4 regions of the Allobosea sp. NPDC055353 genome follow, and region 2 is predicted to be linked to each of the others. Evidence: predicted binding sites of a transcription regulator. Region 2 holds the regulator's gene; each other region holds the start of a gene.

Region 1 (6,011 bases), on a different contig from region 2:
CCTTCGGCCGCGGCAGCGGGTTCAGCCTCGGTCTGCGCGGTTGCGACTTCACCCTCCGTAGCGGCATCCTCCGTACCCGCTTCCGCCGCCGGGGCAACGACAGGCTGGGCCGGCTCGGTCGCAGCCGGGGGCGGCGCCAGCGGTACGGTGATCGCAGGGCCCGGACGCTTGACCGAGACATAGCCGAGCGATCGCAGGATCGAGGCGAAGTCCTCGCCGGCGCAGCCGACGAGCGAGGTCATGGCGCCGGTGGCGACGAAGCCGTCCTGATCGGCGGCGCCCGTCGGCGGCACCCCTTGCGTGACGCCGGGACGATAGGCGATCGCCGGGCGGATCAGGTCGGCGAGCCGCTCCAGGATATCGACGCGCACCGCCCGCTCGCCGCAGACGCGGTAGCCGGCAGCGCGATAGAGCCCCTTCGGCACGGCCTTGTCGACCGGGAAGGAAGTGCGGCCGGACGCCGCGAGATGCGCGATGTCGTCGAGCCCGGCCGTCTCCGGTCCGCCATGCTTCAGCGCCCAGAGCTGGGCGGCGAGCGCGCGCGGCGCCGGCTTCAGGAGCGCAGGCATATAGATGTGGAAAGCCCCGAAACGGATGCCGAGCTGGCGCAGCGCCGCGCGACCCTCCTGGTCGAGCGCCTTCATCTCGTCGCCGACCTTGGCGCGTTCGAGCACGCCCAGCGCCTCGGCCGCCTGATAGGCGATACCCCGCGCGATGCCGGTGACGTTCTCGGCCGCTTCCAGAATCTGGACCGCGCCGAGCAGGCGGGTGACGTGATTCTTCAGCCATAGATTGAGCCGGCCCTCGACCTGCTCGCGTGCGGGGCCGGTGAGATGCTCTTCCACCAGCAGGCGCAGCCGCGGCTCAAGCACCTTCTCGCCGGCGGTCAGGCGCGCGACCGGCTCGCCGGTCCAGCGCACCAGCCCGTCATGCGACAGCAGGAAGGCATCGTCGCCCGCCAGCACGACGCGCGCCGCCCTCGCCTCGATCTCGGAGCCGAGCGCCTTCATCGCCGCCAGGTTCAGGGCCTTGACCTCCGGCCCCCCGGCCTTCGGATCCGCCGTAAAGCGGAAGCCCTGCAGCATCCCCACATGCTGGCCCTCGACGAGCACGTCGCCCGTCGCGGTGACCTCAGCCTCCAACATCGCATTCTCCCGCAAGCGGCGCATCAGGACACTGGTGCGCCGATCGACAAATCGGTGGGCCAGACGCTCGTGCAGAGCATCGGACAGCTTGTCCTCTACAAGACGCGCCATGCCCTGCCAATGCTCTGGATCAGGCAACCAGTCAGGACGGTTGGCGACGAAGGTCCAGGTCCGGACCTGCGCGATCCGCGCCGAGAGCGTGTCGATCTCGCCATCCATGCGGTCGAGCGCGGCCAATTGCGCCGCATACCAGTCGGCATCGAGCCGGCCATGGCGCATCAGCCTGAGGTACAGCGTCGTGGCGAGATCGGCATGCTGCATCGGCGAAATCTTGCGGTAATCCGGCAGACCGCAGACCTCCCAAAGCCGCTCGACCGCCGCGCGCCCCTGTGCCAGGCGTGCGATATCCGGGTCCTTCGCCAGGATTTCCAGCGTCGACATGTCCTCTGCGATCAGAGCGCGCGTCAGCCCCTGCTCGGAGGGCTGGAGGTTCAGCGTATCCAGAAGACCCGCGATCGAGCGCAGGTCGAGATCGGAATTACGCCACTGCATCTGGCGGATCGGCTCGAAGCGGTGATTCTCGATCGCCTCGACCAGTTCCGCCTCAAAAGGCGGGCAGCGCCCGCTGGTGCCGAAGGTGCCGTCGCGCAGATGCCGGCCAGCGCGCCCGGCGATCTGGCCGAATTCGGCGGGGTGGAGCTTGCGGTAATGGTGCCCGTCGAACTTCTTGTCCGCGGCGAAGGCGATGTGATTGACGTCGAGATTGAGCCCCATGCCGATCGCATCGGTCGCGACGAGATAATCGACGTCGCCAGACTGGTAGATCTCGACCTGGGCGTTGCGGGTGCGGGGCGAGAGCGCGCCCAGCACCACGGCCGCTCCGCCCTTCTGCCGGCGGATCAGCTCCGCGATGGCATAGACCTCCTCGACCGAGAAGGCGACGATGGCCGAGCGCGGCGGCAGGCGCGTGATCTTGCGGTCGCCGGCGAAAGTGATCTGCGACAGGCGCGGGCGGGTAACGACATTCACGCCCGGCATGAGCTGCTCGATCAGCGGACGCATCGTCGCGGCGCCGATCAGCATGGTCTCGGCCCTGCCACGCCGATTCAGCAGGCGGTCGGTGAAGACATGGCCGCGGTCGAGATCGGAAGCGAGCTGGATCTCGTCGATCGCGACGAAATCGACCGCGAGGTCGCGCGGCATCGCCTCGACCGTGCAGACCCAGAAGCGCGGCCTCTCCGGCTTGATCTTCTCCTCGCCGGTGACCAGCGCGACGGCCTCGGGGCCGACCTTGTCGACCACGCGCTGGTAGACCTCGCGCGCGAGCAGCCGGAGCGGCAGGCCGATCATCCCGGTGGGATGGGCGACCATGCGCTCGATGGCGAGATGGGTCTTACCGGTATTGGTCGGGCCCAGCACGGCCGTGACGCTATTGGCGCGGGCGGCGGGCGGCAGCGAACGGAAAGGAAGCAAGGCGAAGGAGCCGATCTTCTCGCCCGCCCATGCGGGCGGGAGCGTGGACGGGGTTATACAGGCCTCAGATAGAGGCTCGATAAGAACGAGTCTGGAACGAAGCGGGGCCGAATCGCTGACTCCGGCAGAATCGGGTTTTGTTCCCTTTTCGGAGTCCGTCCCCCTGCGGCATGGGCCATGTCGTCATCGCGCCCTCCCGGATTGCGTGGCAGAGCAGCGCAAAAGCCGCCCGGCAGGAATCCTATTTAAGCCTTTTCAGCCCGGAGACGAGAGGCAAGGCAGATTTCCGATCTGCCCGCGCGCCTCAATGATGAGCGTGGTCGCACTGCCCATGATCGGCCAAGGCCTCGATGATCGCGCAATCGCAAGCCGCGACGCCGCCCGAGCAGGTCGTGGCGATCCGCTCCAATTCCTTCTCCAGCGAGCGCAATTTCGCGATCTTGTCGCGGACCTCGTCGAGATGGGCGACCGAAATCGCATGCGCCTCGTCGCAAGCCATGCCCGGCGTATCCGAGAGCTTCAGAAGGGTGCGGATATTCTCGACCGCGAAGCCGAGATCGCGCGCATGCTTGATGAAGGCGAGGCGCTCGGCATGGCGCCGGCCATAGCGACGCTGATTGCCCTCGGAGCGCTCCGGCGGCGGCAGCAGACCGACCTGCTCGTAATAGCGGATGGTCTCGACCTTGACCCCGGTGCGATCGGCCAGCGCGCCGATCGGCATCACGCGTTCGAGCGTGGCGATTGTGGTCATGACATCCTCCAAAATCTATAGCTTCTAGAGCTTTAGATAGGAAGCAACAAGCACCCGGCAAGAGAGGACGCAAGGAAACGCGGGGAACCCCTCTCCTGTAAGGAGAGGGGTAGGGGTGAGGTGTCGGCCCATGGACCAGTTGAGCACTGCCCCAACAGGCACTGCGGTTGGAGCTTAGCCAAAACGTCTAACGGCCGTCCCCTCACCCTGCCCTCTCCCTCCGGGAGAGGGTTCCCCGCGAATCTGGAAAAGCGTTGCGATCTGATGGTGGTGTAAGGGTTAAGCCACGCCCATCGCCAGCAGGTCGTGGACATGGACGAGCCCGGCCGGACGATCTTCGGCATCGACCACGATCAGCGCCGTGATCCGGCTGCGATTGACCAGCTCCAGCGCCTCGACCGCGAGGGTATCGAGCCCGACACGGCGCGGATTGGCCGACATGATGTCGCGCGCCCGGAGCGAGGCGCCGCCGGCCATCGCCGTCTTGCGCCGCAGATCGCCATCGGTGACGACACCGGCGAGCTTGCCGTCCAGGTCCATCACCACGGCGCAGCCAAAGCCCTTCTCCGAAATCATCGCGATCACGTCCGGCAGCAGCGTGTCGAGCCCGATCAGCGGCAGGTCGGCGCCGCGATGCATGATGCTTTCGACGGTCTTGAGCTGCGCACCGAGCTTGCCGCCAGGGTGGTAGACGAAGAAATCCTGCCGCGAAAAGCCGCGGGCCTCCAGCAGCGCCACCGCCAGCGCATCGCCGAGCGCCATCTGCATCGTCGTCGAGGTGGTCGGCGCGAGCCCATTCGGGCAGGCCTCCGTCGCCTTGGGCAGGACGAGCGCGATATCCGCCTCCTTCCCCAATGTGCTCTCGGCATTGGCCGTGATGGCGATCAGCCCGACGCGGAAGCGGCGGGTATAGCCGACGAGCGCGGCCAGCTCGACCGCCTCGCCCGACCAGGACAGCGCGATCACCACGTCCTCGGGCTGGACCATGCCGAGATCGCCATGGCTCGCCTCCGCCGGATGGACGAAATGCGCGGGCGTGCCGGTCGAGGCCAGCGTTGCCGTGAGCTTGCGCCCGACATGGCCTGACTTGCCCATTCCGGAGACGATCACCCGCCCGCTCGAACCGCGGATCATCGCAACGGCCGCGGCGAAGGGTCCGCCCAGCCCGTCCGCCAACGCAGCGTGAAGGGCGTCGAGCCCGGCGCGCTCGGTGGCGATGGTGCGGAGGGCGGAGTCGCGGATATCGGCTGTCATGGCCCGCGCTGTAGCACGGCCGCGCCAGCCATTTCCACCGTCTGCCGACAGGCCCGGCCAGCGTTGACGGCTCCTTAACCCTGTTCGTTCTAACTCCATTAACCATGCGCGAAATCCGCGCGCCCCGTCTTCTGGAGCCCTGCGACGCCCGTGTCCGGCCGCGCGACGACCCTGCTTCTGTCCGGCACGGCCCTGGCCGCGCTGGCGCTCGCCTGCTCGACGGCGCAGGCGCAGCAGATGCCGCGCGGCAATCTCAGGACCGGCACGCCGGCTTACGTCGCGCAGCAGCCCGCAGCTCCGCAGCCCGATCTGACGCCCACCACCGCCGAGCCGGAAGCCGTCCGCGATCCCGCCGGGCTGGTCCAGCGGCAGGGGTCGGCGGTTTCGGGGCGGCAGCCACCGCGCGCCAGCCAGCCGATCCAGGCGCCGACACTGCGCGGCGTCACCCAACGCCAGTTCCGGCCGCCTCAGCCGGCTGTCTCGGTACTGCCTCCGCCTCCGCCTCCCGCGCCACCGCCACCCCGGCGCCGCACCGCAAGCGAGGAAGACCCTTACGCCGCGCTCGGCATCCGGATCGGCTCGATCACCTTGCGCCCCGCGATCACCAACTCGATCGGCTACGACACCAATCCGCAGCGCACGTCGGCGCCGGGCACCAAGGGCTCGGCCTATAGCCGGCACGAGGGCGAGCTGGCGATCCAGTCCGACTGGAACGTCCATGAGCTCAAGGGCCAGCTGCGCGGCGGCTATCTCGAATTCTTCCGCAACAAGGATGCGTCACGGCCGGATGCCGAGGGCAATCTCGACCTGCGGCTCGATGTGACCCGCGACACCCGCATCCTGCTGGAATCGCGGCTCAGGCTCGACACGCAGCGGCCGGGCTCGCCGGACCTGACCGCCGACGTGACCGGCCGCCCGCAGATCTACCAGTATGGTGGCTCGGCCGGCATCAGCCACGACATCAACCGGCTGCAATTGACCTTGCGCGGATCGGTCGACCGCAGCGACTACGAGGACGCTCGTCTCTCCAACGGCGCGATCCTGTCGCAGAAGGACCGCAACCAGACGCAGTACGGCCTGCGCCTGCGCGCCGCCTACGAGGTCACACCCGGCTTCAAGCCCTTCGTCCAGGCCGAGATCGACCAGCGCGAATTCGACGAGAAGAGCGATTCGAGCGGCTACATGCGCTCCTCGAACGGCCTGACCGGACGCGTCGGCTCCACCTTCGAGATCAGCCGGCAACTCACCGGCGAAGTCTCGGGCGGCTATCAAGATCGCAATTACGAGGATACGCGCCTGAAGAACCTGCGCGGCTTCGTCGGCGATGCCGCGGTGCTGTGGTCGCCGACGCCATTGACCACGGTCACGCTGCGCGGCGGTGCAGAGCT
Region 2 (6,011 bases):
TCGGCCGCGATGCCTTTTTCCGCGGGATCGGCGCCGTCGGGAGCATCTCCGGCAAGATCACGCTGGTGCCGCCGCCCTCACCGATGCCGACACGCCTGGCGATCGACGTGATGATCGACCGTGCGCGCAACACGCTGACACGGCGCATCGCCGAGGTCGGAGGCGGGCAGGGCGGGGCGGTCGCCGCCGCGCTCGTCACCGGCAAGCGCGGCCTCATCACCGAAGCGACGAACAACGACCTGCGCGCTGCGGGGATCTATCACATCGTCTCGATATCCGGCCTGCACATGGTGCTCGCCGCCGGCACGATCTTCTGGCTGGTCCGGGCGCTGCTGGTCCTGTCGCAGACGGTCGCCCTGCATTGGCCGGTCAAGAAGATCGCGGCGGCGGCGGCGATGCTCGGCGCGACCGCCTATTGCATCTTTTCCGGGGGCGATGTCGCGACCGAGCGCTCGCTGATCATGACGCTGGTCATGCTCGGTGCGATCCTGGTCGACCGCGCCGCGCTCAGCATGCGCAATCTGGCGCTCGCCGCCATGATCGTGCTGCTGCGCGAGCCGGAGGCGCTGCTCGGGCCGAGCTTCCAGATGTCCTTCGGTGCGGTCGCGGCGCTGATCGCCTTCGCGGAACGCTGGGAAGGGCGAAGCCGCACCGAGCCGCCGCGCGTGTTGCCCTGGCCGCTCGGAGCCGTTTGGACGGCCGCGCTCGGCATCCTCGTCACCACCATGCTGGCCACCGCCGCGACCGCGCCCTTCGGCGCCTATCATTTCCAGACCTTCAATCCCTTCGGCCTGCTCGGCAACGCCATGGCGCTGCCCTTCGTCTCGCTCTTCGTCATGCCGGCGGCGGTGTTCGGCGTGCTCGCCTATCCCTTCGGATTGGACTGGCCGGCCTGGGCCTTGATGGGGCTCGCCTCCGACGTCGTGCTGAAGGTCGCGCATTGGGTCGCGACCATCGACCATTCCACCGTGACGGTGGCGGCTTTCGGCTCAGGCGTGCTCGCCTGCTTCGCGCTGACACTGCTCTGGCTGACACTCTGGACCACGGCCTGGCGCTGGCTTGCGGCCTTGCCGCTGGTCTTCGGCGTCGCGTTCGCCGGCAGGCCGGACCGGCCGGAGATCCTGATCGAGCGCGACGGCTCGGGACTGGCCGTGCGCGGCCTTGACGGCCGCCTCATCATCGCGGGCAAGCCCAGCCGCTTCGTCCTGCAGCAATGGCTCGCCGCCGATGGCGACAGCCGCTCGCCCGACGATCCGACATTGCGCGCCGGTATCGCCTGTGACCGGCTGGCATGCGTCGTGCAGACCGCTGACAAGCGCACGGTCTCCTATACGCGCGAGCGGCTCGCCATCATCGAGGATTGCCAGCGCGCCGACCTCGTCGTCACCGCCATTCCCTGGGGCGGCGCCTGCAAGGCGAGGCTGGTCGAGCGCATGACGCTATCGCGCGATGGCGCGACCTCGCTCTACCGAACGGCATCGGGGTGGAGCAGCCATATCGCGGAGCAGTCCGGCAGCGAGCGGCCCTGGAGCCGCCGGCGCGAGCAGCGCCCGACGGAGCCAGGCACGCGCTCCGCCAATCAGTCGGTCACCATGCAGCCCGCACCGGCCGCCGACAACGAAGCCGAGGCTGACACCGAACGCCTTCAGTAGCGCCGCATCAGGTTGACCAGCCGTCCCTGGATCTTGACCCGATCGGGGCCGAGCACGCGGGTCTCGTAGGCCGGGTTCGCGGCTTCGAGCGCGATCGAGGAGCCGCGCTTGCGCAGGCGCTTCAGCGTCGCTTCCTCGTCGTCGATCAACGCGACGACGATATCGCCGGTATTGGCCGTGTCCTGCCTGCGGATGACGACAGTGTCGCCGTCGAGAATGCCGGCCTCGACCATCGAATCGCCGCGTACTTCCAGCGCGTAATGCTCGCCGGAGCCGAGCATGTCCGGCGGCAGCGAAACGGTATGGCTGCGGCTCTGGATCGCCGAGATCGGCGTGCCCGCCGCGATGCGGCCCATCACCGGGATGGCGATGGAATGCCGGCTGTCATCCTCGGCAGGACGCGGCTTGGCCACGCTGGGCTGTGAGCCCAGGCCGCCCTGGACGATGGCGGGGCTGAAGCGGGGCCGCGCCTGCGGCGCGCCGAGCCCGTCCGGCATCTTGATGACTTCGAGCGCGCGCGCCCGGTTCGGCAGGCGGCGGATGAAGCCGCGCTCCTCCAGCGCCATGATCAGGCGGTGAATGCCGGATTTCGAGCGCAGGTCGAGCGCATCCTTCATCTCGTCGAAGGAGGGCGGGACGCCACTTTCGCGCAAGCGTTCCTGGATGAAGCGCAGGAGTTCGTGTTGCTTGCGTGTCAGCATGGTCGCCGCCAGCCCCTCAATGCGCAGATTCGAAACAAAGCACGAACACCATACGCGTTCTGCTTGTGTTCCGCAAGCTGCTACCGCAGCGGCAGGATCCGGCAGGCATCGCCCCTCTTGGCGGGGGCCGCATGTGCCGGCCGGATCGTCAGCGCCTGCGCCCGCGCCAAAGTGCCGAGCATCGATGAATCCTGCCGGCCGAAGGGATTCGCAACCCAGCCATCCGGCGTCAGCGCGAGCTCCGAGCGCAGATAATCCTCGCGCTCGTCATTGCCGGGCATGTCGCGGCCGAGAATGGCGGGGATGCTGCGGTCGCGATCGGCATCGGCCATGCCGAGCAGTGCCTCGATCAAGGGCAATACGAAGAGATGGCCGCAGACGATCGAGGAGACCGGGTTGCCCGGCAGGCCGACCACGACCATCCGGCCGATTCGCCCGGTCATCATCGGCTTGCCCGGCCGCATCGCGATCTTCCAGAAGCCGAGGGCCATGCCGGCCCGCGTCAGGGCTTCCTGCACGAGGTCATGGGCGCCGACCGAGGCGCCGCCCAGCGTGATCAGCACGTCGGCATCGGCCTCGCGCGCCTGTGCGATCTTGGCGGCGAGATCGGCGTGGTCGTCGCGGGCGATGCCGAGATCGAGCACGGTGCCCCCGGCCTTCTCGACCAGCGCGGCGAGCGAGAACGAGTTCGAGGCAATGATCTGGTCGCGGCCGACCGGCTCGCCCGGCGCCACCAGCTCGTCGCCGGTCGCAAGGATCGCAACGCGCGGCTTGCGCCGGACGGGCAAGGTCGGATGCCCCATCGCGGCGGCCAGGCCGAGCGCTGCGCTGTCGAGCACGCGCCCGGCTTGCAGCAGGACGTCGCCTTCGTGGAAATCGAGCCCCGCCGCGCGCAGAAACTTGCCCTTGGCCGGTGGTACGCGCACGCGGATAACCGGGCTGCCGACGCCGTCCGCATCCTCCTGCATCAGGATGGTGTCGGCTCCCTCAGGCATCGGCGCGCCCGTGAAAATGCGCACCGCTTGTCCCGGCCCGACCGATCCATCGAAGGCCCGGCCGGCAGCGGATTCGCCGATCACCGTGAGCGAGACGCCTTCCGCCATCTCGTCGCCGCGCACGGCGTAGCCGTCCATGGCGGAATTGGCGAAGGGAGGCTGTGTCCGCAGCGCCTTGACCTCCCCGGCCAGCACCCGCCAGGCGCATTGCGCCAGCGGCAGGGTTTCCGCTCCCGTCGGCCCCGGAATGCTGTCGAGCAGCGCCTTGCGCGCGACGGGGACCGGGGTGAGCGCCATCAGAGCTGCTTAGCCTCGTAATCGCCGGACTGGCCGCCGGATTTATGCAGCAGGCGGATATTCTCGATCCGCATTGCCCGGTCGACGGCCTTGACCATGTCGTAGACGGTGAGGCAGGCGATGGAGACGGCGGTGAGCGCCTCCATTTCGACCCCGGTCTGGCCCTTCATCTTGACCTCGGCACGCACCCGCACCCCCGGCAAGGCCTCGTCGATCTCAAGGTCGAGGGCGATCTTGCTGAGCAGCAGCGGGTGGCAGAGTGGGATGAGCTCATGCGTGCGCTTCGCCGCCATGATGCCGGCGAGGCGCGCAGTGCCAAGCACGTCGCCCTTCTTGGCGTTGCCGTCGCGGACGATCGCGATCGTCTCCGGCGCCATCACCACCTGACCTTCGGCGATCGCCATGCGGGTCGTCTCGGCCTTGCCGCCGACATCGACCATATGCGCCTGGCCTTGGGCGTCGAGATGGCTGAGCCGGCTCACGCCGCGACGGCCTTGCCGGTGAGCAGCGCCTGCGTCGCGGCGGTGACGTCGGCCTGTCGCATCAGGCTCTCGCCGACGAGGAAGCTGTTGACGCCGATCCGGTTGAGGCGGGCGATGTCCTCATGCGTGAAGATGCCGCTCTCGCTGATCACGATCCGCTCACTCGGCACGCGCGGCGCCAAGCGCTCGGTCACCGCGATATCAACATTGAAGCTGCGCAGGTCGCGGTTGTTGATGCCGAGCAGGCGGCTTTCAAGCTTCAGCGCCCGGTCGAGCTCGGCATCGTCATGGACCTCAACGAGGACATCCATGCCGAGCTCTTGTGCGGTCTCGTTCAGCGCCCTGGCGGTGGCGTCGTCGACGCCGGCCATGATGATCAGGATGCAGTCGGCGCCCCAGGAACGGGCCTCGTAGACCTGATAGGGCTCGTAGAGGAAATCCTTGCGCAAAGCCGGCAGGCCGGCGGCCTCGCGTGCCTCTGTCAGGAATTCCGGCCGGCCCTGGAAGGAGGGCGCATCGGTCAGCACCGAGAGGCAGGCCGCACCGCCGGCCGCATAGGCGCGGGCGAGCGAAGGCGGATCGAAATCGGCACGGATCAGGCCCTTGGACGGGCTCGCCTTCTTGATCTCGGCGATCAGCGCCGGAGTGCCCTGCGCGAGCTTGCCGGCCAGTGCATCGGCGAAGCCGCGCGGCTTGGAGGCTGCGCGGGCGAGCCGCTCGATCTCGGCCTGCGACACCGCGGCTTTCGCCGCCGCGATCTCCTGGCGCTTATAGACTTCGATCTTGGCGAGGATATCGGTCATGCCGGCCTCACGCGTTCGAGGCTTTGACGAGCGCGGCGAGCACCGCCTTGGCCTTGCCGGAATCGAGCGCGGCCGTCGCCTGGGCGAAGCCGTCCTTCAGATCCTTGGCCTTGCCGGCAACCAGCAGCGCCGCAGCCGCATTGAAGGCGGCGATATCACGGAAGCCGGTCTTTTCGCCGGCAAGCACGGCATTGAGCGCTGCCGCATTCTCCTCCGGCGTGCCGCCACGCAGGACTTCCGGTTTGGCGGGCTCGAGGCCGACATCCGCGGGGCTGATCGAAAAGCTTTCGATCTTGCCGTTCTCCAGCGAGACGACGCGGGTCGGGCCGGTCGTGGTGATCTCGTCGAGCCCATCCGAGCCATGCACGGCCCAGACGCGGGTCGAGCCGAAGGAGGCGAGCACCTTGACCATCGGCTCCAGCCAGGTCTCGGAGAAGGCACCGATGAGCTGGCGCTTGGCCCCGGCCGGGTTGGAGAGCGGGCCGAGCAGGTTGAAGATCGTCCGCGTGCCGAGCTCGGTGCGCACCGGCGCGACATGGCGCATCGAGGCGTGATGCGTCGGCGCGAACATGAATCCGACGCCGGCCTCGCGGATGCAATGCTCGGTCGCGGCCGGATCGAGCCCGACCTTGACGCCGAGCGCGGTCAGCACGTCGGCCGCCCCCGAACGCGAGGAGGCCGCGCGGTTGCCGTGCTTGGCGACCGGCACGCCGCAGGCCGCGGTGATGATCGAGGCCAGCGTCGAGACATTGTAGGAACCGGAGGAATCGCCGCCGGTGCCGACGATGTCGATCGCTTCCGGCGGAGCCTTGACGGTGAGCATCTTGCCGCGCATCGCGCTGGCGGCGCCGGCGATCTCGTCGATCGTCTCGCCGCGCACGCGCAGCGCCATCAGGAAGGCGGCCGATTGCGCGTTGGTGACCCCGCCCGAAAGGATCGTGTCGAAGGCGTCGCGGGCTTCCTCGCGCGAGAGCGTCGCACCGGTCGCCACCTTGGCGATGAAGGGTTTGAAATCGTCCATGGGAACTCTGCGGAATCAGGCTGAAGGGGTCAGGGCGGAGGCTGCGCGTTCGCTCTGCCA
Region 3 (6,011 bases), on a different contig from region 2:
TCGGCGCCTTCCTGCGCCAGTTCACGGGCTGAGGTCGCGATGTCCGAGGACACCGAAAACGAAGACAGAACAGAAGACCCGACCCAGCGAAAGCTCGACGACGCCACCGAGAAAGGCGACGTCCCCAAATCGCAGGAGATCGGTACCTTCTTCGTCCTCTGCGGCTTCACGCTCGCCTTGCTTGTCGCCGCCGGCTGGTCTGCCCGCGAGGCGACGCTGTCGCTGCGCTCCTTCCTGATGAACGCGCATCAGGTCCCATCGGACGGCGCTGCCTTCATGCAGGTCACCCGGCAGGGCGTGCTCACCGGCTTCATGGCGCTGGGCCTCCCCTTCGCCTTCATCCTCTGCGCCGGCCTCGCCGGCGCCATGCTCCAGCACAAGCCGCTCTGGACCTTCGAGCCGCTGATGCCGAAGTTCAACCGGATCTCGCCGATGGCCGGGGCCAAGCGGCTCTTCGGCAAGGAAGCCTGGGTCAACTTCGCCAAGGGCCTCGCCAAGACGACGCTGATCGGCGTCGTCGTCTGGTACACGCTCTGGGGCCAGCATGACCGGCTCGAAGGCTTCGCGCAGATGGGCGTCGAGGCGCTGATGCCGGCGACGCTGTCGCTCGCCATCCAATTGATGGGCGCGGTCCTCTCCCTCTTCGCCATCATTGCCATCGGCGATTTCGGCTGGCAGCGCTTCTCCTGGTACCAGCGCCAGAAGATGACGAAGCAGGAGATGAAGGACGAGTTCAAGAACTCGGAAGGCAATCCCGAGGTCAAGGCGAAGCTGCGCCAGATCCGTGCCAGCCGCGTTCGCAAGCGGATGATGGCGGCGGTGCCCAAGGCGACGGTGATCATCACCAACCCGACGCACTTCGCCGTCGCCCTGCAATACGAGCCCGGCATGGCGGCACCGCTCTGCCTCGCCAAGGGCGTCGACACCATGGCGCTGAAGATCCGGGAGGTCGCCGGCGAGCACCGCGTGCCGATCATCGAGAACCCGCCTTTGGCGCGTGCGCTTTACGCCACGGTCGACATCGACGAAGAAATTCCTGTCGAACACTATCAGGCCGTCGCCGAAGTCATCGGATACGTCTTGCGCCTGAAGGGTCGGCGCGCCTAACTCGGCAGGGATGCGAAGGAAGGATGGCCGCGGGGTTTCCGCAGCGGCCCCAAGCGAACGGACTCCACCGCAATGAGCGGCACCACGGCGACCAATACGATCGATCGCTCCGACAAGCCCGGCCATATCGGGATCATCCTGTTCGTGGCCGCCCTGCTTGTGGGCGCGGCCATCGCGCTCGGCTTCCTCGCCAATGAATGGGCGCAGCCGCTGATCCTCGGCCTGCTGGCCCTGCTCTCGGTCGTCGGCGTCTTCGGGCTCTTCGCCTTCGCCATCGGACTCGTGCAGTTTTCCGGCCGCGCCGCCCGCAACGACCTGACCAAGGCTGTCGTCGACGGCGCCGATGACGGCATCGTGGTGACCGAGAGCGAAAACGAGATCGTTTATGCCAACGAGGCCTATCTGGCACTGGCGGGCGCGACAGGCGCCAACGACCTCAAGCCCGTGGGCCGCCTGCTGACCGGCCGCGCCGACGTCTCCGAAGCGATTTACCGGCTCGCCACCGCCGCCCGCGAGCATCGCCGCCTGGTCGAGGAGGTCCGGCTCGAGCCCGCCCTGAACGGACGCAGCGAGGTCGGCTGGTACCGCGTCCGGGTCTCGCCCGTCCGCCGCGAGGCCTCGACCGCGACGCTCTGGTCGGTCGCCGACATCACGCCCGACCGCGAGCGCCAGGAAAACGCCTTCCAGGAACTCCAGCACGCGATCGACTATCTCGACCACGCGCCGGCCGGGTTCATCTCGATCGATGCCGATGGCGAGATTTCCTATCTCAACGCGACGCTCTCAGGCTGGCTCGATTTCGACCTTGCCCGCTTCGGCTCCGGCGGGCTGCATCTCGACGATGTCTGCACGCCCTCCGCCGCCGCCCTGCTCCAGGCGATCCGCGGCCAGCCCGGCGATGTCCGCGTCGAGGTGCTCGATGTCGACCTGAAGCGCCGCAACGGCGCCCCCCTGCCCGTGCGCCTGCACCATCAGGTCGCCTTCGGCCAGGACGGTCGCGCCGGCCCCTCGCGCACCCTCGTCCTCAACCGCACGGCGGGCGAGGCCGGCGCCGATGGCGGCAGCGACGCCGAGGTCCGCTTCGCCCGCTTCTTCCATTCGACGCCGATGGCGATCGCCACCATCGACGAGGCCGGCGCCATCCTGCATTCCAACGCCGCCTTCGCCCGCCTGATCCCGGCGGGCCTGCGGCCGCAGACCATTTACGACCTCGTCGCCTCCGGTGCCGGCCTCGATGCGGCGCTGGCCGAGGTGGTCGCCGGGCGCTCGGGTGGCGCCCCGCTGGATCTGGCGCTCGCCGGCGAGGATGGCCGCTCGGCCAAGCTCTACCTCACCCCCGTCGCCGGCACCGAAGGCGGTGACGGCGAACGCGCCATCGTCTACGCCCTGGAGACCACGGCCGAGCGCAAGCTGCGCGACAACATGGACCAGGCCGGCAAGATGCAGGCGGTCGGCCAGCTCGCCGGCGGCATCGCGCACGACTTCAACAACGTGCTGCAGGTCATCATCAACGCCTCCGAGTTCCTGCTGGCGAGCCACCGGCCGACCGACCCGTCCTTCCCGGACATCATGCAGATCAAGCAGAATGCCTACCGCGCCGCGGCGCTGGTCCGGCAGCTCCTCGCCTTCTCGCGCCGCCAGACCCTGCGCCCGCAGGTGCTGGAGCTCGGCGAGGTGCTCTCCGATCTTTCGCTGATGCTGAAGCGCGTCGTCGCCGACAAGGTCACGCTCGACGTCCGCCAGGGCCGCGACCTCTGGCCGGTCAAGGCCGATCTCGGCCAGCTCGAACAGGTCATCGTCAACCTCGCGGTCAATGCCCGCGACGCAATGCCCGACGGCGGCAAGCTCGCGGTGCGCACCCGCAACGTCACCCGCGAGGACTGCGCCTCCTTCGGTCAGGACGCCCTGCCCGCCGACGACTACGTCCTGCTCGAGGTCGAGGACAGCGGCACCGGCATCCCGCAGGAATATCTCGACAAGATCTTCGAGCCCTTCTTCACCACCAAAGAGGTCGGCAAGGGCACCGGCCTCGGCCTTTCGATGGTCTACGGCATCGTCAAGCAGACCGGCGGCTATGTCTTCGTCGACTCGACCATCGGCAAGGGCACGAACTTCCGCATCTTCCTGCCGCGCCACGTCCCGAGCCCGGAGGAGATCGCCGCCGAGGCAGCGGCCAAGGAAGCGCCGAAGAAGCTCGCCGCCGATCATACCGGCGCCGGCGTCATCCTGCTGGTCGAGGACGAGGATGCGGTGCGCGCGCTCAACGCCCGCATGCTGGTCTCGCGCGGCTATACCGTCCATGAAGCGGCCTCCGGCGTCGAGGCGCTGGATCTCTTCCTGCAGAACGACGGCAAGATCGACCTCGTCGTCTCCGACGTGGTGATGCCGGAGATGGACGGCCCGACGCTGCTCGGCGAACTCCGCAAGCGCAACCCGGAAACCAAGGTCGTCTTCGTCTCCGGCTATGCCGAGGAGGCCTTCCGCAAGAACCTGCCGGAAGGCGAGGAATTCCACTTCCTGCCCAAGCCCTTCACGATGAAGCAGCTCGTCGAGACCGTGAAGGCGGCGATGGGCTGAGGCCGGCGGCGCCCGGACAATCCGGGCGCCATATTCCGCTGCGGCCGCCCTCCCGGTGACAGCTCCTGACACCCCTCCTGACAGAAACTGACACCGAGAACAAAAAAAGAACTTGTGAACAAGAACAAAGCATGACCATCCTCATGTCAAGACGCATTGAGATGTCCCCGTCGCCCTGCCATAAGGAGCCCGAACCGTGAATCAGGCGAATCTCAAACTCGTGGAAGGCTCCTCGATGGACAAGGCCAAGGCGCTCGATGCAGCGCTCTCCCAGATCGAACGCGCCTTCGGCAAGGGTTCGATCATGCGGCTCGGCAAGAACGCGCCGTCGATCGAGATCGAGACCATTTCAACGGGCTCGCTCGGGCTCGACATCGCGCTCGGTGTCGGCGGCTTGCCCAAGGGCCGCATCGTCGAGATCTACGGACCGGAATCCTCCGGCAAGACCACGCTGGCGCTGCACACCATCGCCGAGGCCCAGAAGAAGGGTGGCGTCTGCGCCTTCGTCGATGCCGAGCATGCGCTCGATCCGGTCTATGCCCGCAAGCTCGGTGTCAATCTCGACGACCTGCTGATCTCGCAGCCCGATACCGGCGAGCAGGCGCTCGAGATCACCGATACCCTCGTCCGCTCCGGCGCCATCGACGTGCTGGTCATCGACTCCGTCGCCGCGCTCACGCCCCGCGCCGAGATCGAGGGCGAGATGGGCGATGTCCAGCCCGGCCTGCAGGCCCGCCTGATGAGCCAGGCCCTGCGCAAGCTCACCGCCTCGATCTCGCGCTCGAACTGCATGGTCATCTTCATCAACCAGATCCGCATGAAGATCGGCGTGATGTACGGCTCGCCGGAGACGACCACCGGCGGCAACGCGCTCAAGTTCTACGCTTCCGTGCGCCTCGACATCCGCCGCGTCTCGACGCTGAAGGAGCGCGACGAGGCGACCGGCAACCAGGTCCGCGTCAAGGTCGTCAAGAACAAGGTCGCGCCGCCCTTCAAGCAGGTCGAGTTCGACATCATGTTCGGCGAGGGCATCTCGAAGGTCGGCGAATTGATCGATCTCGGCGTCAAGGCCGGCATGGTCGAGAAGGCGGGCGCCTGGTTCTCCTTCGACAGCCAGCGCCTCGGCCAGGGCCGCGAGAACGCCAAGACCTTCCTCAAGAACAACCCTGACCTGGCCGCCAAGATCGAGGCCACGATCCGGCAGAATTCCGGCCTCGTCGCGGACCGCATCCTCGATCAGGCGGACCCGACCGCGGACGATCTCGACGAAGGCGAGGCCTGATCACAGCCTGTACCGTCCAGGACGAAGACGCGGGCGGCCTTCGGGCCGCCCTTTTCGTTTGCGGATAAGGCCTTGCCCGGTGTGCGCTGCGTCAAGCTTTCTGGACAGCGGCAAGCCGCCTGACTAGAACCGGTCCTTCCTGCCGGGCGCGCCCGGCCTCCTGCCCAAGATCAGAGCGCAAAAGAGCGATGAGCGGCGTCAACGATATCCGGTCGACCTTCCTCGACTACTTCAAGTCCCAGGGCCACGAGATCGTGCCGTCGAGCCCGCTCGTGCCGCGCAACGACCCGACGCTGATGTTCGCCAATTCAGGCATGGTGCAATTCAAGAACGTCTTCACCGGGCAGGAGAAGCGCCCCTATTCGCGCGCCACCACCGCCCAGAAATGCGTCCGCGCTGGCGGCAAGCACAACGACCTCGACAATGTCGGCTATACGGCGCGCCATCACACCTTCTTCGAGATGCTGGGGAACTTCTCCTTCGGCGACTATTTCAAGGAACAGGCGATCCACCACGCCTGGACGCTGGTCACCCGCGAATTCGGCCTGCCCAGGGAGAAGCTCACGGTCACCGTCTATTCCGAGGACGACGAGGCGCACGCGCTCTGGAAGAAGATCGCCGGCCTGACCGACGACAAGATCATCCGTATCGCGACTTCGGACAATTTCTGGCGGATGGGCGATACCGGCCCGTGCGGTCCCTGCTCCGAGATCTTCTACGACCACGGCGACCATATCTGGGGCGGCCCGCCCGGCTCGGCCGAGGAAGACGGCGATCGCTTCATCGAGATCTGGAACCTCGTGTTCATGCAGTACGAGGAAGCGGCCGGCGGCATCCGCACCGACCTGCCCCGCCCCTCGATCGATACCGGCATGGGGCTGGAGCGCATCGCGGCCGTGCTCCAGGGCACACATGACAACTACAATATCGACCTGTTCCGCGCCCTGATCACGGCCATCGCCGACCTGACCTCGGTCGATCCGGACGGGCCGATGAAGGCGAGCCACCGCGTCATCGCCGACCATCTGCGCTGCTCGGCCTTCCT
Region 4 (6,011 bases), on a different contig from region 2:
CGCTCAAAACTGTTCTCGAAACTGGCCCGCGAAATCACCGTCGCCGCCAAGCTGGGCATGCCGGACATCAACATGAACCCGCGCCTGCGCATGGCGGTGCTTGCCGCGCGCGCCGAGAACATGCCGAAGGACAACATCCAGCGCGCCATCAACAAGGCCGCCGGCGGCGAAGGCGACAACTATGACGAGGTCCGTTACGAGGGCTATGGCCCGGGCGGCGCCGCCGTCATCGTCGAGGCGCTGACCGACAACCGCAACCGCACGGCCTCCGCCGTTCGCTCCTACTTCACCAAGTCGGGCGGCGCGCTGGGCGAGAGCAACTCCGTGTCCTTCATGTTCAATCGCGTCGGCGAGATCAGCTATCCACTGGGCGCCGGCGACGCCGACACGGTGATGGAAGCGGCGATCGAGGCCGGCGCCGACGACGTGATCTCGGACGAGAACGGCCACACCATCCTCTGCGCCTTCGACGCCCTGAACGAGGTCTCCAAGGCGCTTGAAGCCGCACTCGGTGCTCCCGCCTCGGCGAAGCCCGTCTGGCGCCCGACGACGACGGCCCCGCTCGACGAGGAGAAGGCGGCATCGATGATGCGATTGATGGAAGCGCTCGACAACGACGACGACGTCCAGAACGTCTTCGCCAATTTCGAGATCGCCGACGACATCATGGCCAAGCTCAGCGCCTGAGCACGACCTGCCCCCTCTCCCCTTGCGGGAGAGGGGTCGGGCGACGATTCCCGTCATTGCGAGTGCAGCGAAGCAATCCAGGGACCGTCAAGCTCTACGTCCCCTGGATTGCTTCGTCGCTTCGCTCCTCGCAATGACGGGAATCGTCGCCCGACCCCTCATCCGGCCCTTCGGGCCACCTTCTCCCGCAAGGGGAGAAGGGAAGAACCACCGCCTACCGCCCGATCACCGCGTCCCAGAGCGGCAGGCTGACCAGCGCGCTCAGGAAGATCACCAGATAGGCCCCGCGCCGGAACGTTTGTTCCGAAGCCAGCCGGAAACCATGCGTGCCGGCCCAGAGCCCGACGCCGTAGATCGCGAAAAGCGGCACCGCCATCATCAGGGCGCCACCGGTCAGGATGCCCTTCCACCACAGGACCGTGCCGCTGATCAGCGTCGAGACGCCGAAGAAGGCCTGCATGTTGGCCCGCGTCTTGTGCCGGTCGTTGCGCTGCGCACCCAGCCAGAACACCGCGAGCGGCATGCCCCCGATCGAGGCCATACCGTTGAACAGTCCCGACAGCGCGCCGACCCCGAGCGAAAGCGGGATCGTCGGCCGCCCGTGATAGCGCCAGCCCGAGGCCATCAGGCCCACTGCACTGAGCACGAGCAGGGCGAGCACCCAGCGCATCGTCTCGCGATCGAGCCAGATCAGCAGCCAGATGCCGGCCGGCAGGGCGAGCGTCGCGGTCAGCAGCAGCGGCAGGATTTCGCGCCATTCCGCCGTCTTGGCGCTGCGTGCCGCGATCGGCAGCGCGAAGGGCAGGTCGATGAACCAGATCAGGCCGAGCGCCGCGACCGGCCCGAGGATGACCGAGGCCAGCGGCATGAACACCATCGCGAAGCCGAAGCCGGTGAAGCCACGCACCAGCCCACCGAGCAGCGTTGCAGCCAGCAGGACGGCGATGCCATCAGCCGTGAGGCCCGGCATGAAGGAAGACAGGGTCAAGGACATCGCACCGGCTGAGGGAGAAAGATGCGGCGAACCATGCCTGCCGGTCGGCTGCAAGAACAACTTTCCTTTTTGATGCCATCGATCAGGGGAATTCATCCCGCTCCGTCCCGCTTCCCGTCTCGGCGCGGGACAAATCCGAAACATCCGCTAGGTTGAACCCGACATGGCACCCCCGATTCGCATCCTCGGCATCGATCCCGGCCTCCGGAAGACCGGCTGGGGCATCGTCGTCTCCGAAGGCAGCAAGCTCTCCTTCGTCGCCTGCGGCTGCATCGAGAGCGACGGCGCCCTGTCGCTCGGCCAGCGCCTGCGGCAATTGCACGAAGGCCTGAACAAGGTCCTCGCCGCGCATCGCCCGCACGAGGCCGCCGTGGAAGAGACCTTCATCAACCGCGACCCGCAATCGGCGCTGAAGCTCGGCCAGGCCCGCGGCATCGCGCTGGTCGTGCCGGCGCTCGCTGGGCTGGATGTCGCGGAATACGCCGCCAACCTCGTCAAGAAGACGGTGGTCGGCGTCGGCCATGCCGACAAGAAACAGGTCCAGGCGATGATCCGCGTGCTCCTGCCCAAGGCCGAGACCTCCTCGGCCGACGCGGCGGATGCACTCGCCGTCGCGATCTGCCATGCCCAGCATCGCGGCATGAGGGCACTGGTCGCGCAGATGAAGGCATCATGAGCCTCATGCTGCCGAGAGACATTTTTCGCGACACTCCCTCGCGCGGGTCATCCCGGACGGAGCGCAGCGAAGATCCGGGATCCATTCCGGAACCTCACCGAGACATGCTCCGGAATGGATCCCGGGTCTCCCTGCGGTCGCCCGGGATGACAGGCGGCGGAGAAAATCAATGATCGGCAAGCTCAAGGGCCTGATCGATTCCTATGGCGAGGACCATGTCATCATCGACGTGCAGGGCGTCGGCTATGTCGTGCAGTGTTCGGCGCGCACGCTCCAGCGCCTGCCCCAGCCGGGCGAGGCCGCCGCGCTCTCGATCGAAACCCATGTCCGCGAGGATGCGATCCGCCTCTACGGCTTCATGTCCGATGTCGAGCGCGACTGGTTCCGCCTGATGCAGGTCGTGCAGGGCGTCGGCGCCAAGGTTGCGCTCGCGATCCTCTCGACTCTCGATCCGGGCGGGCTCGCCACCGCCATCGCCACCAACGACAAGGCGGCGATCGCGCGCGCCCCCGGGGTCGGTCCCAAGCTCGCGCAACGCCTCTGCGCCGAGCTCAAGGACAAGGCCCCGGCCTTCGGCCATATCGATCCGGGCGTCGTGCAGCTCGCCGGCGCACTGGAGGACAGGAAACTGCCGCAGCCGATCGCCGACGCCGTGTCCGCGCTCGCCAATCTCGGCTATCCTCAGGCGCAGGCTGTAGCCGCCGTGGCGGCTGCCGCCAAGGCCGCCGGCGATGGTGCCGGCACCGCCCAGCTCATCAAGCTGGGCCTGAAGGAACTGGCGAAGTGAGCCAAGCGACCGACGAGCTTCAATTGCGCGTCGTCACCGACAAGACCGAGCTCTGCCGCATCATGCTGGCGAGCTGGGGCTCGCACAGCATGATGATCGGCCTGCATGTCTACGACGTCGCCGAGATCGATGCGCTCGGCCTGTTCGACAGCGCGGGCAAGACCGCCGCGCTGGCGAGCTGGACGGTGCGGGGCGACAGCGCCTATCTCTGCGCGCTCCACTCGCTGAAGCCGGGCGAAGGCGTCGCCATCCGGATGCTCGACGCCGTCATCTTCGCGGCACGCAAGGCCGGCGCCAAGAAGCTCAAGGCCATGCTGACCAATGACAACATGCCGGGCATGACCTTCTACCAGCGCCGCGGCTTCCGCCTTTCGGGGCTTTATCTCGAGGCGATCGACGCCTATCGCTCGGTCGTGCCTGGCATCATCAAGACGGGGTACAAGGACATTCCGATCCACGACGCCATCGAGCTGGAGATCGCGCTGTGAGCGAAGCGCGCAGAACGTATCCAAGATGGACCTACACATTGGAAAAGGCTCTCTTCCACGCTCTGTTTTTTGCCTTATGCGGACCAGTTGTGGCTTTCCTCGGCTATCTCTTACTTTCGGAAGTCATGTCGATTCCGCGCGTCGGTTTTTTCCCAGCCGTGGGTCAGGCCGCGAAAGCCGTTCAGCTGCTAGGGACCGCTTATCTTGTCATCGCCTTTGCTGTGATAGGCCCGCTGATGTTCACGACTGGCGCCGTTGTCGCGATGATATCGAGATATGTCCGTAATGAGCATGCGCTGACCGCACTGGGCTTTGCCGTAGCAACCGCCATGACCCTCGCTTTTTCCCGAATCACGGGTGTCCAGGAAGGCTCTCGCCTTCCTCTGGCATGGACAGGCCCTCTCGCAATCTGCGTGAGCGGCCTCACCGGAGGTCTGTTGACACGGCTCACCCGCAGCCTCCGCAGATGGAGCGATCGCTCCACCGCAGCAAGTTCGGAAGCATTGCAATGAGCGACCCCAAGCGCTCCGGCCTGATGACGGCCGAACGCCGCGACGACGACAGCGAAACCTCGCTGCGGCCGCTCTCGCTCGCCGATTTCACCGGCCAGGCGGCGGCGCGCGCCAATCTCCAGGTCTTCATCAACGCCGCCAAGAGCCGTGGCGACGCGCTCGACCATGTCCTCTTCGTCGGCCCGCCCGGCCTCGGCAAGACGACGCTGGCGCAGATCGTGTCGCGCGAGCTCGGCGTCAATTTCCGCTCGACCTCGGGCCCGGTCATCGCCAAGGCCGGCGACCTCGCCGCCCAACTCACCAATCTCGAAGAGCGCGACGTGCTCTTCATCGACGAGATCCACCGCCTCAACCCGGCCGTCGAGGAAATCCTCTATCCGGCGATGGAGGATTACCAGCTCGACCTGATCATCGGCGAAGGCCCGGCCGCCCGCTCGGTCAAGATCGACCTGCCGAAGTTCACCCTCGTCGGCGCCACCACGCGCGCCGGCCTGCTGACCACGCCGCTGCGCGACCGCTTCGGCATCCCGATCCGCCTGCAATTCTACACGGTCGAGGAGTTACAGGGCATCGTCGCCCGCGGCGCCCGCGTGCTCGGCGTGCCGATGTCCGACGACGGCGCCAACGAGATCGCCAAGCGCTCCCGCGGCACGCCGCGCATCGCCGGGCGCCTGCTGCGCCGCGTCCGAGACTTCGCCATCGTCGATGGCGATCCGATCGTCACCCGCAAGGTCGCCGACAAGGCGCTCTCCCTGCTCGATGTCGACGCGATCGGCCTCGACCAGATGGACCGGCGCTACCTCACCACCGTCGCGATCAATTTCGGCGGCGGCCCGGTCGGGATCGAGACCATCGCCGCCTCGCTCTCCGAGCCGCGCGACGCGATCGAGGAGATCATCGAGCCCTTCCTGCTCCAGCAGGGCTTCATCCAACGCACCCCGCGCGGACGCCTGCTGACGCCGCACGCCTTCCGCCATCTCGGCATGCCCGAACCCTCGCGCGAGACGGCGCAGTTCGGGCTGTTCGGGAGCGATGAGGACAGCGAGTAGGACCGGGCTATCCTCCCGCATATGAAGGACGCAGGCCTTGCGTCCTTCGCGCTTGATCGCATCGGATCGATCGCTTTCGGAGTCCGCGCATGTCCGCCTCTCGCTTCGCCGCATCGGCCGTTCTGGCTCTCGGCCTGCTGGCCGCCGCCGACAGTGCCTTCGCCGCCGACACCACCCCGGATGGGCCGGTGAAGGATGCCTATGTCGCCACCGTCAAGACGCTGGCCGCCTCGGGCGAGCCGCCCTGGCGCCCGCCGCATCGCGACAGACTGATGAGCAAGGGCCTCGCCGCTCTCTTCGCCCGCGACGATCTCTATCAGGACGAGGCCGGCGAGATCGGCCATATCGGCGCCGATCCCTTCATCAACGGCCAGGATGGCGAGGTAAAGAACCTCAAGGTCACCGTGATCGAAAGGCCCGCGAACGGCCGGGCGCTGGTGAGCGCCGCCTTCCGCAGCTTCAGGCAGCCGGTCACGGTGCGCTTCCGCATGATCGAGGAAGGCGGCGGCTGGCGCATCGACGACATCGTCAACCGCTTCGAAGGCAAGGACTATTCGGTCCGCGACGAGCTGTCGAAGCCCTATGATTGCGGCTCCTTCATGGGCAGGCCCTGCAAGCGCTGAGCACCTGCAGGGCCTGCTGTCGGGCTACGACTGTCGCGCGATCTTCGAGCGCATCATCGCGGGGCGCGCCCCGGCATCGTTCAATGCGCCGGACTTCGCCGCCTTGGGATTCTCTACTGAGCGCATGCCCTTGCCGGCGGTACGGTTGGCGGGCCGCTCCGCCACCCGCTGGCGTTGCTTGAGGGCGAGCGCCTT

What was found. The regulator LexA, encoded in region 2, represses DNA repair genes until DNA is damaged. The targets are predictions, from matches to a motif close to TGTTCNNNNTGTGTTCNG.
Region 1: the regulator LexA is predicted to act here: its motif matches at 2,700-2,717, upstream of ACWIEX_RS20355 (helicase-related protein).
Region 3: the regulator LexA is predicted to act here: its motif matches at 3,780-3,797, upstream of recA (recombinase RecA).
Region 4: the regulator LexA is predicted to act here: its motif matches at 1,807-1,824, upstream of ruvC (crossover junction endodeoxyribonuclease RuvC).

The regions. Positions count from the first base shown of each region.
Region 1 is NZ_JBSHMC010000002.1:1,479,864-1,485,874, forward strand. It holds gene ACWIEX_RS20355 (helicase-related protein) at 1-2,618, opposite strand, end outside; gene ACWIEX_RS20360 (MerR family transcriptional regulator) at 2,923-3,342, opposite strand; gene ACWIEX_RS20365 (KpsF/GutQ family sugar-phosphate isomerase) at 3,649-4,623, opposite strand; gene ACWIEX_RS20370 (outer membrane beta-barrel protein) at 4,774-6,011, shown strand, end outside.
Region 2 is NZ_JBSHMC010000001.1:2,136,095-2,142,105, forward strand. It holds gene ACWIEX_RS09825 (ComEC/Rec2 family competence protein) at 1-1,652, shown strand, start outside; gene lexA (transcriptional repressor LexA) at 1,646-2,353, opposite strand; gene ACWIEX_RS09835 (molybdopterin molybdotransferase MoeA) at 2,434-3,645, opposite strand; gene moaC (cyclic pyranopterin monophosphate synthase MoaC) at 3,645-4,127, opposite strand; gene trpC (indole-3-glycerol phosphate synthase TrpC) at 4,124-4,930, opposite strand; gene trpD (anthranilate phosphoribosyltransferase) at 4,938-5,951, opposite strand; gene ACWIEX_RS09855 (anthranilate synthase component II) at 5,967-6,011, opposite strand, start outside.
Region 3 is NZ_JBSHMC010000002.1:257,306-263,316, forward strand. It holds gene fliR (flagellar biosynthetic protein FliR) at 1-32, shown strand, start outside; gene flhB (flagellar biosynthesis protein FlhB) at 40-1,107, shown strand; gene cckA (cell cycle histidine kinase CckA) at 1,180-3,684, shown strand; gene recA (recombinase RecA) at 3,920-4,966, shown strand; gene alaS (alanine--tRNA ligase) at 5,155-6,011, shown strand, end outside.
Region 4 is NZ_JBSHMC010000002.1:821,970-827,980, forward strand. It holds gene ACWIEX_RS17280 (YebC/PmpR family DNA-binding transcriptional regulator) at 1-687, shown strand, start outside; gene ACWIEX_RS17285 (TSUP family transporter) at 902-1,675, opposite strand; gene ruvC (crossover junction endodeoxyribonuclease RuvC) at 1,845-2,357, shown strand; gene ruvA (Holliday junction branch migration protein RuvA) at 2,527-3,144, shown strand; gene ACWIEX_RS17300 (GNAT family N-acetyltransferase) at 3,141-3,632, shown strand; gene ACWIEX_RS17305 (hypothetical protein) at 3,629-4,144, shown strand; gene ruvB (Holliday junction branch migration DNA helicase RuvB) at 4,141-5,193, shown strand; gene ACWIEX_RS17315 (DUF3828 domain-containing protein) at 5,283-5,816, shown strand; gene ACWIEX_RS17320 (hypothetical protein) at 5,841-6,011, opposite strand, start outside.